DNA from 2 places in the Staphylococcus ureilyticus genome. Region 1 is predicted to be linked to the other one. Evidence: predicted binding sites of a transcription regulator. Region 1 holds the regulator's gene; the other holds the start of a gene.

Region 1 (9,440 bases):
AATAGGGGATGACCGTAGATATACTTTTAAAACTTCGATTAGAGATAAAGATGTGATTATCAGTGGTGTTAATAATCAAATACTAGAACTACAAATAGGTATATGGAAATATGTAGGCTTAATTGGATTATTTGTATTGGTTATTATTTTCTTTGTCGTGAGAAGCATTAATAGAACTTACATCAGACCGATAAATGAAGTTACATATGCAACAAACCTTTTAGCCGAAGGTTATTATCATGTTAGGGTTCCAGAAAGTAATGTTAAAGAAACGAGAGAATTATTCGTCACCACAAATGAGCTAGCCAGAAGATTACAACGATTAAATCATAAACAAAAGTTACAATCTAATCGATTGAAAACAACGATAGAAAATATTCCTAGTTCAATTTTAATGATAGATAAATATGGTGAGATTGTAATTGCAAACAAATCATATTATGATGTGTTTAATCCTGAGAATGTTGTAGAACATAAAAGCTATATCGACTTTATAGAACCAGAGATTCAAAAGTTAATCGCCGAAGCATTTAAAGTTGAAAAATCAACTTATGATCAAATAGAGTTGACAATTGACCAAGTCCACCAAAAATACTTTGACACAGCATGTATTCCAATTTTATCTAAAAGTAAAAAGAATCTTTACGGTATGGTAGTTGTGCTACATGATATTACAAATTTGAAAAAATTAGAAAATTTAAGACGTGAATTCGTAGCTAATGTATCACATGAATTGAAAACACCTATCACTTCTATAAAAGGCTTCGCCGAAACACTTTTAGATGGTGCTAAAAATGATGAACAAACATTAAATGACTTTTTAAACATCATTTCTAAAGAATCGAATCGTATTGAAACATTAGTATATGACTTATTAGATTTGTCTCATGTTGAGCAACAAACACAATTAGAAACAGAACCAACAAGTTTATCTGAAATTGCTGAGTCAACAATGAAGCATATGCAAAATATCGCAGAAAGTAAAAATATAACAATAGTTAATGAGATTGAACCAGATATTATTATTGAGGCAAATAAAGATAAAGTTTCGCAAGTAGCACTTAATTTACTTTCGAACGCAATAAGTTATTCTAAAGTTTCTGGTCAAGTCATTGTGCGTGTTTTCAAAGAAGGTAATAAGCGTGTGCTTGAAGTTCAAGATTTTGGTATTGGTATTAGTAAGCAAGATCAAAAACATATCTTTGAACGCTTTTATCGTGTAGATAAAGCCCGCAGTAGAGATTCTGGAGGCACAGGTTTAGGCTTATCTATTACAAAGCATATTATGGAAGCCCATCAAGGTAGAATTAATGTGTTTAGTGAACCAGAAAAGGGTTCAACTTTTAGAGTCACATTTTTTGATTAAAATAATAACTACGACCGATTTAACCATAACCATCATAGGCCAAGGTTAATCGGTCGTTTTATTTTGTGTTAGTAAAAATAGAGTAAGAAAAACTCAAATTTATTAGAAATCATTGTTTTGTCCTATACAAAGAGAAAAGTGCTTGTGATTGAATAGGGTGGAAAGCTGCCTGTGATAGAGACGATAAACATGTGCATAGTGATACTTAATCATTAAACTATAATATGTGGCTTAACAGTGACTGACAATAACATGGAGATTAATTGAGATAATTATTTTATCTCAACCTCATCGAATGAATACGGATTGACCTATAATTTATGATAAAATGGAAAGTAAATATGTGTTGGAGGTTAAAATATTGAATAAATTAATTTTAATTGATGGAAACAGTTTGAGCTTTAGAGTTTTTTATGCGTTACCATTATTACAAAATAAAGCTGGTATTCATACGAACGCCGTTTATGGTTTTGCAATGTTGTTGGAAAAAATTATAAAAGAAGAACAACCCACACATTTTTTAGTCGCTTTTGATGCTGGGAAAACAACATTTAGACATGCGCAATATAGTGAATATAAAGGTGGACGACAATCCACTCCTCCAGAACTTAGTGAGCAATTTCCATACGTTAGACAATTATTGGATGTATACCATATCAAACGTTATGAATTAGAAAACTATGAAGCAGATGACATTATAGGTACTTTAAGCAAACAAGCTAATCATGAAAACTTCCAAACAATAATCATTACTGGTGATCGTGACTTAACACAATTAGCTACTGACGATGTTACAATCTATTACACTAAAAAGGGTGTTACAGATGTTGACCATTATACTCCAGAATTTATAGCAGAAAAATATAATGGTTTATCGCCGAAACAAATTATTGATATGAAAGGTCTAATGGGGGATAGTTCAGATAATATTCCTGGTGTGGCAGGCGTTGGAGAAAAAACAGCTATTAAACTATTAAACCAATTTTCCACAGTAGAAAATGTATACGAACATATAGATGAAGTTTCGGGTAAAAAATTGAAAGAAAAGCTTGAAAATAGTAAAGATGATGCTTTAATGAGTAAAACGTTGGCGACTATCAATTGTGATAGTCCAATTGAAGTATCATTAGAAGATACTAAATTGCCTGATCAATCAGATACTGATGACAAAATTGAACTATTTAAAAAATTAGAATTTAATCAACTCTTAGACCAGATGGATGCTTCAATTAATGACTCTGACGTTCAAGAGATGGATATTGAACTAGAAGATGATTTTACAAAAATTGATTTCAACTCATTAAAAACAGCAATCATCCATTTCGAGTTAGATGGTGCCAATTACTTAAAAGACAATATTTTGAAATTTGGCTTCTTCGATGGTCAACATTATGTCGTAGTCAATGCCGAACAACTTTCACAAAATCAGTCTCTGGTTGCTTGGCTTGAAAATGAGAAGACTGAAAAAATCGTCTACGATGCCAAAAAGTCTTATATCGTAGCACATCGACTTGGTATTAATATTAAGCATATTGTGTTTGATGTGATGCTAGCTAGTTACATTATTGATCCTTCACGCACAATAGATGATGTGAATTCTGTGGTAGCAAACTATGGTCAGCATTATGTTCAATCAAGTGTAGCAATATATGGAAAAGGCAAGAAAAAACAAATTCCATCAGATGACGTATTAAATCCTTATGTGGGAACTATTATCAACGCCATTAACCAAGTTAAACCAAAAATTCAACAACAATTGGATGACTATAATCAAACTGATTTATTACATGATTTAGAATTACCGTTGGCTCGTATTTTAAGTGAAATGGAAGAGACAGGTATTTATACTGAACTTAGTGAACTACAACAAATGGAAGTAGAAATTCAAAGTAAATTAGATGTCTTAATTGACAATATCTATGATGCTGCAGGTGAAAAGTTTAATATTAACTCACCAAAACAATTAGGTGTTGTATTATTTGAAACATTAAAATTACCTGTCATTAAAAAGACAAAGACAGGATACTCTACAGCGGTTGATGTATTAGAACAGTTACAAGGAGAACATCCAATCATAGAATATATTTTAGAATATAGGCAATTAGCTAAATTACAATCAACGTATGTTGAAGGCTTACAAAAAGTGATTGCTGAAGATAATCGTATCCATACTCGATTTAATCAAACATTGGCTCAAACTGGACGTCTATCATCAATCGATCCAAACCTTCAAAATATACCAGTACGTTTAGAAGAAGGTCGAAAAATTAGAAAAGCATTTAAGTCAAGTGATAAAAATAATGTTATCTTTTCAGCCGATTATTCACAAATTGAATTAAGAGTACTGGCACATATTACACAAGATGAAAGTTTGAAACAGGCGTTCATCAATGATGAAGATATTCACACAGCCACAGCAGTGAAAGTTTTTGACGTAGAACCTGAAAATGTTGATAGTTTAATGCGGAGACAAGCAAAAGCTGTGAATTTTGGTATTGTTTATGGTATAAGTGACTATGGATTAAGCCAAAGCTTGGGAATAACTAGAAAACAAGCCAAAAAATTTATAGATGATTATCTGGACAGTTTCCCTGGTGTCAAACAATATATGGAAGACATAGTTAAAGATTGTAAAGCGCAAGGTTATGTAGAGACACTGCTTCATAGAAGACGCTATATTCCAGATATTACAAGTAGAAATTTTAATTTAAGAAGTTTTGCTGAAAGAACAGCAATGAATACACCTATACAAGGAAGCGCAGCAGATATCATCAAACTTGCGATGGTTCATTTTGCTAACGAGGTTAAACATACAGATTTTCATGCTCAACTATTACTACAAGTACACGATGAGTTAATTTTTGAATTGCCAGAAGAAGAAGTAGAAGACTTTGAAAAATTTATTGAAAAGATAATGGATAATGCATTGAAATTAGATGTTCCATTGAAAGTAGAATCTAGTTATGGACAAACATGGTATGACGCGAAATAGAAAGAGGGGAATATGGTGCCTGAACTACCTGAAGTTGAACATGTTACAAGAGGGATAAGACCTTTTGTAAAAGGGCAAAAAATTGAGGATATTATGTTCTCTGATAAAGTGATAGAAGGAAAAAATAATAATAAAGAAACGATTATTAAAGGGTTATCTTTAGATACATTTAAACATTATACTAAAGGCTACACGATTCATAATATTGAAAGACGTAGCAAATATATTGTTTTTTATATTGAAAATAGTTCGACACAAAGAATAATTATTAGCCATTTAGGTATGGCAGGTGGTTTTTTTGTCGTAGATCATTTAGAAGATATCAGTGCTCCCAATTATCGTAAACATTGGCATGTTATTTTTAAATTAGATAATGGCAAACTCTTAGTTTACTCAGATATTCGGAGATTTGGTGAGATTAGAAATGTTGCTTCATTTGAAGGATATCCATCATTTTTAGAAATCGCACCGGAACCTTTTGAGAAAGAAGCATTACCACATTATATGTCATGGTTTGATAAAAAATTATATCAAAATAAACCAATCAAACAAATGATATTAGACCATAGAGTAGTTTCAGGTTGTGGTAACATCTATGCCTGTGAAGCATTATTTAGAGCAGGTATCCATCCAGCACGTATATCTAAAGATTTAAATTATCAAGAAAAAGAAATGTTATTTTATTATGTTCGAGAAGTGTTAGAAGCGGGTATTAAATATGGAGGTACCAGTATTTCAGATTATCTCCATGCAGATGGAAGTACAGGTACGATGCAACAACATTTAAATGTATATAAACAAAAGACATGTAAAGTGTGCGGAAATGATATTGAGACACAAATCATTGCAACACGTAATAGTCATTTCTGTCCTGTATGTCAAAAATGAAGGAAGAGTGAAATTATGCCTAAAGTTATTGGATTAACTGGTGGTATCGCATCAGGAAAATCAACTGTTTCAGAATTGTTAACAGCACATGGTTTTAAAATTGTTGATGCAGATATTGCATCACGTAAAGCTGTTGAAAAAGGTTCTGAAGGACTAGAGCAGGTGCGTTCAACATTCGGAGAAGAAGCAATCGATGAAGATGGTAATATGAACCGAGAATATGTAGGAGATATTATTTTCAACTATCCAGAAAAAAGATTAGAATTAAATGAAATCGTACATCCAATTGTTAGAACCATTATGGAACAAGAAAAAGAAGCATTTCTAAAAGATGGATATAATGTAATTATGGATATCCCATTACTTTATGAAAATGAACTACAAGATACAGTCGATGAAGTATGGCTTGTCTATACTTCTGAAAGTATCCAAATTGATAGATTAATGCAACGTAATGATATTTCTATGGAGGATGCAAAGGCACGTGTTTATAGTCAAATATCCATAGATAAAAAACGCAGAATGGCAGACCATGTTATCGATAATCGAGATTCTAAATTAGATTTAAAACAAAACTTAGAACAATTATTAACTGATGAAGGTTATATCGAAAGTGAAACAGGTCATACGCAAGAAATTTAAATAACAATGTTTTTAAAATCATACTTATTTGATTCCTTCAAAGTGGACATTTAATAAATGAAAACTTTGGAGGGATTTTTTTGTATATCAATAATAATAAGGATAAAGATTTTTCTAAAATTAATCGTTTAGAAAACTACAATTTTAATTATTTTAAGTTTTTTAAATTTTTCTTTAAGAAAACGCTTTCGCATTTATCGATTTATGTTATACTAATTCCATAAAGTATAACACTAAAACGAGGGGTGCTTCGAATGACGACAAATATTGCAATTAATGGAATGGGTAGAATAGGAAGAATGGTATTAAGAATAGCGCTAAAAAATGAAAATATGAATGTAGTCGCGATTAATGCTAGCTATCCACCAGAAACAATTGCTCACCTAATCAATTATGATACAACACATGGAAATTTCGATTTAAAGGTAGAACCTATTGAGAATGGTATAAAAGTTGATGAACGTGAAATAAAACTTGTTGCTGACAGAAATCCAGAAAATTTACCATGGGGCGAACTTGATGTAGATATTGTAATTGAAGCTACTGGTAAATTTAATCACGGTGATAAAGCAGTCGCTCATATTTCGGCTGGTGCTAAAAAAGTGTTGTTAACAGGACCATCTAAAGGTGGAGATGTACAAATGATTGTTAAAGGTGTGAATAATGATCAATTAGACATTGAAAAATATGATATCTTTAGTAATGCTTCTTGTACAACGAATTGCATTGGGCCTGTGGCAAAAGTACTTAATGACCAATTCGGTATTCAAAATGGTTTAATGACAACAGTGCATGCTATTACTAATGATCAAAATAATATTGATAATCCACATAAAGACTTAAGACGTGCGCGTTCATGTAATGAAAGTATTATTCCTACTTCGACTGGAGCGGCTAAAGCACTTAAAGAAGTTTTACCTGAACTAGAAGGCAAACTACATGGCATGGCTTTAAGAGTGCCGACTAAAAATGTATCATTAGTTGATTTAGTGGTTGATTTAGATACTAACGTCACAGTAGAAGAAGTTAATGAAGCTTTCAGAAATAACACATTAGAAGATGTGATTGCGACTGAAGATGCACCGCTTGTATCTATGGACTTTAACACAAATCCACATTCAGCCATTATTGATACACAAAGTACAATTATTATGGGTGAAAATAAAGTGAAAGTTATAGCTTGGTATGATAATGAATGGGGTTATTCAAATAGAGTTGTTGATGTTGCCGAAGAAATTGGTCAATTATTAAAAAATAATGTATCAACTGTTGTTAATTAATAGCCTAATTACTGTAAATATTTAATGTGGTTACTGCTTTGTTATTGCGTATCCAAGAAAATTAATTTATTGTTAACTTATATCTTAACCTCTCTTTAAAGTGAATGTGTATTTTCACTTTGAAGAGAGGTTTTATTTTAAATATGAATGGTTAAGTGTATTTATTATAAATAAATAGCGTTATTGTGTAATACCATTCTTTTGTGGCATAACGATTTATAGTATAATGAATGGTAATCAAATTGAGAGGGTGGTAATTCGATGAAATGCCCGAAATGTAGTTCAACGCACTCTCGCGTTGTAGATTCACGACATGCTGATGAAGTTAATGCGATCAGACGTAGAAGAGAATGTGAACAATGTGGCACAAGGTTTACTACGTTTGAACATATTGAAAAAAGACCGTTAATCGTTGTCAAAAAAGATGGCACACGTGAACAATTTTTACCTGAAAAAATACTCAATGGTTTGGTGCGCTCATGTGAAAAAAGACCTGTGCGTTATCAACAATTAGAAGATATTACTAATAATGTAGAATGGAAATTAAGAGATGAAGGACGTGCCGAAATTTCTTCAAGAGAAATAGGGGAACACGTCATGAATTTGTTGATGCATGTGGATCAAGTTTCTTATGTGCGATTTGCATCTGTTTATAAAGAATTTAAAGATGTTGATCAACTATTACAATCAATGCAAGGAATTTTAGCAGAAAACAAACGGAGTGATTCTTAAATGGGATTACAGTCCTATGATTATGGTTTAAGACCACAAGATGATTTCCACGTGTTGCGTCATTTTTATTTAAATCATAAACATTTAGAAATACTTAATAGATTATTTACGCCAATGATTGGCTCAAATGCTATTGGTTTGTATCATTATTTGAATCAGTTCGTAGAATTTGAACAAGATGTTGTGTTGACACATTATATTATTATGAATGAATTAAAAATAAACTTACTTGAATTCAGAAAGGAAATGGATTTGTTAGAAGGCATTGGATTATTAAAATCTTTTGCGCATCATTCTAAACAACACTCTTCTTTTGTATACAAGCTTGTACAACCACCATCAGCAGAGCAATTTTTTAATGATCCTATGTTATCTGTATATTTATATAGTCAAGTAAGTAAGCAACGCTACTTGCAACTGAAATCACATTTCGAGGATCAAATGACCATTGACTTAAGTCAGTACAAAGATGTGACGCGCACATTCATTGATGTGTTTAAAGTGCCTAACAAAGCACTGACTGAAGATACACAGATGATTGAAAGTGAAGAAACTTATGGTGGTACAGATTTATCTAATGTAAATTTTGATTTTGAAGTACTTTATGATTTATTACAAAATCATTTTATTAGCACTAAAATAATTGATAGTGAAGCTAAAGCATTGATCACACAGATTGCGACTTTATATGGTTTAACACCAGAAGCAATGAAACGCATTATTTTAAAATCAATCACTAGTGCACAAGAGCTCTCTTTTGAAGAAATGCGTAAACATGCTAGAACCTATTACCTCATAGAACATGAGCAACAGCTTCCAAAATTAAAGGCTAAAAAATCAAATTATATAGATGGTGTCAGCACGGAAAAAAATAATATAACAGAAGATGATTCAAATCATTGGTTAAAACAATTAGACGAAACTAGCCCCATCGATATGCTTGCTTCGTGGTCAGAATCTGAACCGACGACGCAGCAAAAGTATATGGTCGAAGAATTAGTTGAAAGAGAACAACTACCATTTGGTGTAATTAATATACTTTTGCAATTTGTAATGTTAAAAGAAGACATGAAACTTCCTAAAACTTATATCTTTGAGATTGCATCAAATTGGAAAAAGAAGGGTATCAAAACTGCAGAAGAAGCGTATCATTATGCTAAAAAGATGAACCAACCTACAACGAAACAGTCAAATCAAACTAAAAATGGTAGTTATAAACCTAAACAACTCGTTTCTAGGGAAATGACACCTAAATGGCTAGAAGAACGAGATAGTAAAGAAACGAAAAATCAAAGTTTAGAAGAACTTAATAATCCAGATGAAGATGAAGCGTTAAAAAGAGACCGTGAAGCGTTGTTAAAACGTTTGAATAGTAAGCGAGAGGAGGAATAATATATGAAGTCTTTCAATCATATTATGGGTGACTCTAAGGATTTAAGTCAGCGAATTGAAAAGATAAAAAAAGATGTTATCAATGATCCAGATGTCAAAATGTTTTTAGAGACACATCAATCAGAAGTAACTAATGCAATGATTGATG
Region 2 (9,440 bases), 960 kb from region 1:
ACGTTCAATAAATTAAAATGTATAAAGCTTGAACTATATAATAAAAATATTTAATTTATATAGTATATTATGATAGGCTTATGTATAATTTTGGTTTCATTGAACGTTTTTTGCTATACTAATAATGATAAACAGGGTCATGTTGTCAGATGATTAATGTAATCATGCGTGATCATTGTTAGTGAATGAGAACTTAAAAGGGAGTAGAGTATGAGATGACTAGAAAATCAATTGCTATTGATATGGACGAAGTACTTGCTGATACAGTAGGTGCACTGATTGAAGATGTGAACAAACGTACAGATTTAGGTATAACCTATGATATGTTGGACGGTAAAAAATTACGTCACGCAATGCCCGAACATGATGGCTTATTGCATGAAATTTTACGCGAACCAGGTTTTTTCAAAAAATTAAAAGTGATGGCACATGCTCAAGAAGTTGTGAAAAAATTAACTGAATACTATGATGTTTATATTGCTACTGCTGCAATGGATGTTCCTACATCATTTCATGATAAATATGAATGGTTAAGAGAGTATTTTCCATTTTTAGATCCACAGCACTTTGTTTTTTGTGGACGTAAAGATATCGTAAATGCAGACTATCTCATAGATGACAACCCTCGTCAGTTAGCTATATTTACAGGTAAGTCAATTATGTATACTGCGTCTCATAATGTAAACGATGATCGTTTTACACGTGTAGATGACTGGTATGATGTTGAAAAGTATTTCTTAGGTGACCGTGATTATGATATATAAATTTAATGACATGAACGTATCTTTGTGTGTTTAAATATGTAATTTTAATGATGCTATACTTAAAATGTGCAGAATCTTGAAAATCCATGAGTGAGCGGGCGATAAGTTCAAGTGTACCTATTTATACTTTAAGTGAGTAAACATTTCTAAACGCTATATCAAAAGGACTAATCCATTGTGTACGTGGATTAGTCCTTTTTAATAAGATTTTATTTAGTAAACATTATATATAGTGTATTTATTCATATTCATTATCAGGCGTATTTTCAGGTAACGTTAAAATTTGTATTGCTTCAGGTATGACTTCAATATGGATAGGTGTTTTTAATGCAATTTCTCCGTCGATGTCCACCTTCATTTCCGGTGTGGTCTCTATTTTGATATCTTTAGATAATAAATGCTGAATACCGTTTGTCATATGGTTCCAGTTCATGCTATCTCTTTGTTTAAATATATCACTCAATACACTCGAACTGTGTTCTTTAAAAATAAATAAATTCAGATAACCATCACTAGGTGAAAGGTCTGTTAAAGGTATGCGACTGCCTCCTATAAATGACCCATTTGCAACAACGAGCATTGCAGTATTACCATCAATAACTTTACCGTCAACGGTTAATTGATAATCAAAATGCTCCGGATTAAGCAAAGTTTTAACCGTAGATCCTACGTAACTCAATTTGCCGAAGATGTCCTTATTACCGTTTTGAACATTTTCTGCATTTTGAACAATGAGCCCCAATCCAGCAAAGTTTAGTGCGTATTGATCATTGATTTTCATAACATCATAAGACTGCAACTCTGATTGAATAAGTTGTTGACTGGCTATTTTATGACGTGGACTCAGGTTTAATGTTTTAACAAAATCATTAAATGTGCCACCTGGAATAATACCAATAGGGATATTCAATTCATGTTGCATTATGCCATTGATTAATTCATTGACAGTACCATCGCCACCAAGTAGGAAAATGATATCTACATCGTCACTATAACTTTGGTCTTTAATCTTCTGACAAAATCTTATAATATCACCTTCGTCTTCACTTAGTTGGAGCGACAGATGTTTACAAAATGTAGTTAAGGAAGCTGCCACATCTCCAAGTCCTCGATATATATCTTTAATACCACTGTATTCATGATAAAATAAGACACCGTGTTTGAATTTAGTATTTTCCAATTTTTTCACCATATTCTTTTAAATTTTGTTGCTTATTCACTTTACCCATATTTTCATAGTTATAATTATATAGGAAGAGTTGGTGGCATTTACTTCATTTTTAAATTTTTTGCTGTGACAATTTTTCGCAAGGATGAATAAGATAATGTTTATCTGACCTTTAGCGCATGAAAAAACCCACTTACTCAATAAAGTGAGAAGTGGGCTTGATACGTATGCTATTTAATGCCACGCATACCTTTGACGATTTTTGGTACAAATGCTAAAACAATCAAACTAACTACAATTGCAATACTTCCTAAAAATAGGAAATAATTTTTGTGTCCCAGAGGCTCAATGAGCTTCACTAAAGTACCATTTATAGCTTGCGCACAGGCATTTGTTAATAACCATAAACTCATCATTTGTGTGTTGAAAGCTTTTGGTGCGAGTTTAACTGCTGCACTGTTACCTGTAGGTGATAAACAGAGTTCACCGATAACACAAATAATATAAGACAAAATAACCCAGTTGACACTAATGTCTGCTCCGCCAGCTGAATGTCCAATAGAGCCAATCATTATGTAAGAAGCACCTGCTAATATTGCGCCTAGAACAAATTTTGTTGCTATGCTTGGTTGACGTCGAGCCATTTTGGCCCAAATCAATGAAACCACTGGCGCTAACAATACAATAAATAACGGATTTATCGACTGGAAGAGTGTAGGGCCGAAATCTGTTTTCCACCCAAATAGATTTAATTTCATGTCACTGCTTTCAAATGCAAAGAGATTAAGAACGTTAGCACCTTGTTCTTGAATAGACCAGAAAATTACGCCAAGTATAAATAGCGGTATAAATGCGATTACTCTTGAGCGTTCATCATCTGTGACTTCTTTACTTCGAATCATAATTGTGAAATATACGATTGGTAAGGCAATCCCTAGTATAAGTACTGTTGTACTAACTAAATTAAATGATAATGTGCCTGTTAAGCCAGTAATTAATAATACAACTGCAATGATTACAATGATTGCAGCAAATAAAATACCATATTTTTTCTTCTCGCTTTTATTCAATGGGTTAGTTGGTTTTGTTCCAATTTGACCTAAATTTCTTTTATTGAAAAATATATACCAAACAAGTCCAAGCGCCATACCAATGGCAGCGATTAAGAACCCGCCGTGGAAGTTACCTGTATGTACAAAGCGATCTAGAATAATAGGTGAAATTAATCCGCCTAAGTTAACCGACATATAGAATATAACAAAACCAGCATCTATTCGTGTATCTCTATCGGGATATAATCTACCAACAATATTTGAAATGCTTGGCTTCATTAAACCAGAACCTACAATAATAAAGAACATAGAAATAAATAATCCTATGATATCTAAAGGTAAACTTAAGAAGATATGTCCAATAATGATTAGAACACCACCGTAAAACGTTGCTCCGCGTGTCCCTGTAATTCTATCGGAAATCCATCCGCCGAGTACAGATGTCATGTATATCAGTGCCCCGTATACTGCCATAATTGACTGAGCAGTACTTTTATCCATGCCGAGTCCACCATCTTTAATAGCGAAATACATGTAGAAAATGAGTAAGGCACGCATACCGTAATAGCTGAACCTCTCCCAAAATTCAACAAAGAATAATACGCCTAGCCCTTTAGGGTGTCCAAAAAATCCTTTTTGTGGGATGGATTGAACCGCTTGTTCATGGGCTTTATCTTGATTTTGCATAAAAACATTCCCCGTCCTTTCAATACTCCCTATAAGAATGTATAAAAATGATTTTACGCTTAATTAAATTAAATTTCAATAATATTCTTAAAACAACAATATTCGAAATATTCTGATTTATTTTCAATTTATATAAGCATAAATCTTTATTTATTTATATTTAAATGGGTGGCAGTGTATTATTATACAAAAAAAGCAATATAGAAATCTGATTTCAAAGATTTCTATATTGCTCACTTAGAAATATCATAATTTAAGCAATTAATATACACCTTTCATCGCACGTTTTACTTTTGGTGAAATGATTAAGAGTATAACCCCAATAACGACTGCTACTAATCCTGAGTACATAAAGTAATCACTTTGATTCATTTTTGTATATACAACTACAAGCTGGGCATTAAGACCCTGTGCAGTTGCGTTACTTAACATCCATAAACTCATCATACGTGCAGTAAATGTCAGTGGTGCAAGTTTTGTAGTTGTTGATAAACCAACAGGTGATATACACAATTCACCAATTGATATTAATAAGAAGCTTAGTACAAGCCATAGAGGATTAATCAACTCATTTCCTGATGCTAACGGAATAATCATCACTAAATATGAAAGGCCTGCAATGATAGCTCCAAAAGCAAATTTATGAACTGTTGGTGGATTATGTTTTCCTAGTTTCATCCATAAAGTTGCAAATACTGGTGCAAGTATCACAATGAATACTGGATTTAATGATTGTGCCCAAGAAGCAGGAATTGAAAAATCAATTAAACCATTGGTTAATGTTTTCATTTCTAATTGAGTTTTTGTATCTGCAAACGTCGCAAGTATCGTTGAACCTTGCTCTTGAATCATCCAAAATGCCACAGATGTGATATATAAAGGTACGTAACTGTAGACTCGTGAACGTTCATCTTTTGTAACATCTTTGCTCACAATCATATTAATAAATATGTATATAGGTAGTACGATTCCTAAAATTGTGATTAAAAGACTAAAGTTTCCTAATGTAAGTGCATTATTTAAATGTAAAATAAATAAATAGATTAAAAATAAAACAATGACGCCAACAGTGATTAAAGTGAATTTTTTGATTTCTGGTTTTGTTAATGGATTTGGCACATTACGACCTGCAAGGCCAAGATATTTTTTACGTTTTAAAATATAAACGACTAATCCACAGAACATACCGATTGCTGCTGCTAAGAAACCTGCGTGGAAACTGATTCTTGTTTGTAGATAGCCTGTAAGTAGTGGTGCAAATATACTACCTAAATTAATTCCCATATAGAATAACGTAAAAGCTGCATCTCTTCTAACATCGTTACGTTCGTATAATTCTCCTACTGTTGTAGAAATATTTGGTTTTAATAACCCTGTACCAGCGATAATAACACCAAGTGCAATTAGTACAAGTGTTAAATTGTTTGGTAACGAAAGTAAAATATGTCCAATCATAATGAGGAATCCACCATAGAAAACTGCATCTTGTGTACCAGTGATTCTATCTGCAATCCATCCTCCGATGATACCTGACATATAAATTAAAGTACCGTAGATTGCGACAATTTGCATGGCAACACTTTGCGGCAATCCAAAGCCTCCATCAGCCACGGCATAATATAAGTAAAAAATTAAAATGGCTTTCATACCATAATAACTGAATCTCTCCCAAAATTCAGTGAAGAATAAAGTGCTTAGTCCTTTTGGATGCCCAAAGAAACCTTTGTTTGGGATGTCTTTAATAATTTCTTCATGTGTATAATTCGATCTTTTCATAATTTCCCTCCCCTTTAACGGTTGGATATATTTTATACTGTATCTCATAATTTAACAAGTATGAATTGATTTAATATAAAATACATTCAAAAATACAAAAATAAAATATTTTAATAAAAAAAGCTGTTAAGCCTTTATCGAACGAGACTTAACAACTTTTGGTTTTTGTTTATCCTATTGTATTAACGATTATCTATTTTTTCTGGATAGAGATCATGATTCATTAAACGATGTTCTGCCATTTTTTCATATTTACTGTCAGGGCGACCATAGTTTGTATAAGGATCAATAGATATACCACCACGAGGCGTGAATTTTCCCCAAACTTCTATATAATGTGGATCCATTAAGTCGATGAGATCATTCATAATAATATTCATACAGTCCTCATGAAAATCGCCATGATTTCTAAAGCTAAATAAATACAATTTTAATGATTTAGATTCTACCATTTTAATATTTGGAATATACGAAATATAAATAGTAGCAAAATCAGGTTGACCCGTAATAGGGCATAAAGATGTAAACTCAGGACAATTAAATTTAACAAAATAATCACGGCCCGGGTGTTTATTATCAAATGATTCTAATACATCTGGTCGATAATCAAAATCATATTTATTATTTTGGTTTCCTAGTAAAGTAATATCTTTTAAATCTTCATGTTTACGTCCTTCAGACATCGTAATTGCTCCTTTAATATTTAGATTTTTGTTCCTTTTTCTGAACGGTTAACGGTTGGCGTCTTGCTTTTTCAAACATATAATAGCTTGCACCAATAATAATGATATAACCTAGAATTGCATAGAAATCTGGTGACTCACCAAATAAAATAAAACCAAATAGCGCGGTGAATATAATAGATGCGTACGTAAATATTGAAATATCTTTAGCCGGGGCAAAACTATAGGCTAAGGTAATACCTATTTGACCAGCAGCCGCAGCTAAGCCAGCACCGATTAAATAAACAACTTGCATGACAGACATTGGTTCGAATGTAAATATCGTAAATGGAATGAGTGCTATTATAGAGAAGAAAGAAAAATAAAAAACAATCGTATATGGTGCCTCTTTGCTACTTAATGCTCTAACACAAGTATAGGCACTTGCCGCGAAGATACCTGATAGTAATCCGGCAATCGCTGGAATCATAGAAGAAGAAAACTCAGGTTTCACAACGAATAACATACCCAAAATGGCTACGATCATAGCAATAAATTGGTAATTGCGTACTTTTTCATTTAAGAAAATCAAACTAAGTAGTATCGTCCAAAAAGGATTTAATTTCATTAATGTATCTGCGTCACTAAGAATCATATGGTCGATGGCATATATATTTAATAATACGCCAATTAAGCCAAGCGCAGAACGAGATATTAATAAAGGCTGGCTACTCAATTTACCAAAAAGTGGTTGTTTGTACTTAAATATAAAATACAAAGGAATAAACATTGCCACTAGGTTTCTTGCCAATGATTTTTGAAAGACAGGGAGATCTCCAGCTAATCTAAAAAAAACAGACATAAAGCTAAAACCAACTGCAGAAATTAGAATAGCAATAATACCTTTTATTTTTGGATTCACATATATCGCCTCAATTTTAAAATTTTAACGTATCTATATTAGCATAGTTAATTAGAAAATGTATATATGCTTGAATTTAAAAGGGAAATATATTAAAGTATAAATACGAACAAATGTTCTGTTTGTATAGTGTTTCATTAAGAAATTTTAAAAGTAATTAAGTATACCAATTAGTTCTAAAATATAATATATGAAGCGCAATATATAAGGTCTAGGGCTAGATAATCCAGATATATCAAGCTTTAAAAAGAAATTAAAAAAAGCAAGCATTGAGCCTCTAAAAGTCGAAAAAATATTTTTTAAAAATTTAAAATTGAGTTTAAGGTTGAATTGGTGCCATTTTCATACTGTTTTCATTGTTTTGACATAAATTAAAGACTTTTAATAAGGCGATGAGTTATGTATAATGAAACACATAATATAGTATTAATGGCCAGGGCGAAACACTATATATTGTGTTTTGATACGTGGTCAATTTATTTATAATAAATCAAATTTTAAGTAAAATCACACAGTTTCAGGCTTTAAATAATGACAAATAAGGCATTAATACTTAAATGTTGAGTTTTTACATACCTACTTATAGAATTACAAGTTACTATATATAGTGGTTATTTCAATCATTTAATACATTCAAAAACAACACCTCGAAAGCCTTACAATTTTTGATTTTCCAACTTACGTATTTCTATTTAGAAAGAAGGTGAGCCAATGAAAGTGGTATATTTTTCGTTTTCCGGCAATGTGCGCAGATTTATAAAAAAAACCGAACTGACAAATGTTATGGAAATCACGCAAAATAATTGTTCAGAGAGAATTGAGGAGCCATTCGTTTTGGTCACTGGGACAATAGGATTTGGTGAGGTACCCCAACCAGTTCAAGCGTTTTTAGAAGTAAATGATGATTTATTAAAAGCTGTTGCAGCTAGCGGAAACCGTAATTGGGGACAAAATTTCGCAAAAGCTGGACGATTAATTTCGGAACGTTACCAAGTTCCATTATTATTGAAGTTTGAAGTACAGGGCACTGCAGATGATATAAATGAATTTAAAGATAAGGTGGGAAATTTCAATGAAGATTATGGACGAGAAGAAATACAATCATATTGAATTAAACAATGAGGTTACAAAAAGAAAAGATAATGGTTTCTTTAATTTGGAAAAGGATCAAGAAGCACTAGCAGTTTATTTAGAAGAGATTCAAGATAAGACAATCTATTTTGATACTGAAATTGAACGCTTACATTATCTCGTGGATAACGATTTTTATTTTGACGTTTTTGAAAAATATTCAGAAGCGGATTTACAAGAAATTACAGATTATGCTAAAAGTATTGACTTTCGTTTTGCCAGTTATATGTCAGCAAGTAAATTCTTTAAAGACTATGCGTTGAAGACAAACGATAAAACACAGTTCTTAGAAGATTATAAGCAACATGTTGTAATCGTTGCACTATATCTAGCAAATGGTCATAAACCGACAGCTAGACAACTTATCTCAGCTATGATTGAACAACGTTACCAACCAGCAACGCCAACGTTTTTAAATGCTGGGCGTGCGCGTCGTGGTGAGCTTGTGTCATGTTTCTTACTAGAAGTAGACGACAGTTTAAATTCAATCAATTTTATAGATTCTACAGCGAAACAGTTAAGTAAAATTGGTGGCGGTGTTGCTATCAACTTATCTAAATTGCGTGCTAGAGGAGAAGCGATTAAAGGTATTAAAGGCGTGGCAAAAGGTGTATTACCTGTTGCTAAATCTCTTGAAGGTGGATTTAGCTATGCTGACCAATTAGGACAACGTCCTGGGGCTGGTGCTGTGTACTTAAATATTTTCCATTATGATGTAGAAGAATTTTTAGATACTAAAAAAGTTAACGCGGATGAAGATTTACGATTATCAACTATTTCTACTGGTTTAATTGTACCTTCAAAATTCTTTGAACTGGCAAAAGAAGGTAAAGACTTTTATATGTTCGCACCACATACAGTTTATAATGAATATGGTGTAACGTTAGATGACATTAATTTAGATGAATACTACGAAAGTTTAGTAGCCAATCCAAATGTTGATAAAAAGAAAAAAGATGCTCGTGAAATGCTAAATATGATTGCACAAACACAACTGCAATCTGGTTATCCTTATCTAATGTTTAAAGATAATGCGAATAAAGTACATCCTAACTCTAATATTGGTCAAATTAAAATGAGTAACTTATGTACAGAAATCTTCCAATTACAAGAAACGTCTATTATTAACGATTATGGTATCGAAGACGAAATAAAACGTGATATATCTTGTAACTTAGGATCTTTAAATATTGTTAATGTTATGGAATCTGGAAAATTTAAAGATTCAGTGCACACAGGCATGGATGCATTGACAGTGGTCAGTGATGAAGCAAATAT

Evidence for each region. Region 1 encodes NrdR, which represses ribonucleotide reductase genes. Its sites were predicted from a motif close to AACACNATATATNGTGTT; they were not measured.
Region 2: a site for NrdR is predicted at 7,474-7,491, ahead of nrdI (class Ib ribonucleoside-diphosphate reductase assembly flavoprotein NrdI). Genes of this name have one in related genera too.

What each region holds. Positions count from the first base shown of each region.
Region 1 covers NZ_CP094825.1:1,453,031-1,462,470, reverse strand. Annotated here, with positions in the region: gene pnpS (two-component system histidine kinase PnpS) at 1-1,366, shown strand, start outside; gene polA (DNA polymerase I) at 1,728-4,358, shown strand; gene mutM (bifunctional DNA-formamidopyrimidine glycosylase/DNA-(apurinic or apyrimidinic site) lyase) at 4,374-5,246, shown strand; gene coaE (dephospho-CoA kinase) at 5,262-5,888, shown strand; gene gap (type I glyceraldehyde-3-phosphate dehydrogenase) at 6,143-7,168, shown strand; gene nrdR (transcriptional regulator NrdR) at 7,430-7,900, shown strand; gene dnaB (replicative helicase loading/DNA remodeling protein DnaB) at 7,901-9,292, shown strand; gene dnaI (primosomal protein DnaI) at 9,296-9,440, shown strand, end outside.
Region 2 covers NZ_CP094825.1:493,008-502,447, forward strand. Annotated here, with positions in the region: gene MUA21_RS02300 (5' nucleotidase, NT5C type) at 216-764, shown strand; gene MUA21_RS02305 (diacylglycerol/lipid kinase family protein) at 1,003-1,944, opposite strand; gene MUA21_RS02310 (peptide MFS transporter) at 2,163-3,671, opposite strand; gene MUA21_RS02315 (peptide MFS transporter) at 3,933-5,447, opposite strand; gene queF (preQ(1) synthase) at 5,630-6,130, opposite strand; gene MUA21_RS02325 (DMT family transporter) at 6,144-7,031, opposite strand; gene nrdI (class Ib ribonucleoside-diphosphate reductase assembly flavoprotein NrdI) at 7,743-8,141, shown strand; gene nrdE (class 1b ribonucleoside-diphosphate reductase subunit alpha) at 8,104-9,440, shown strand, end outside.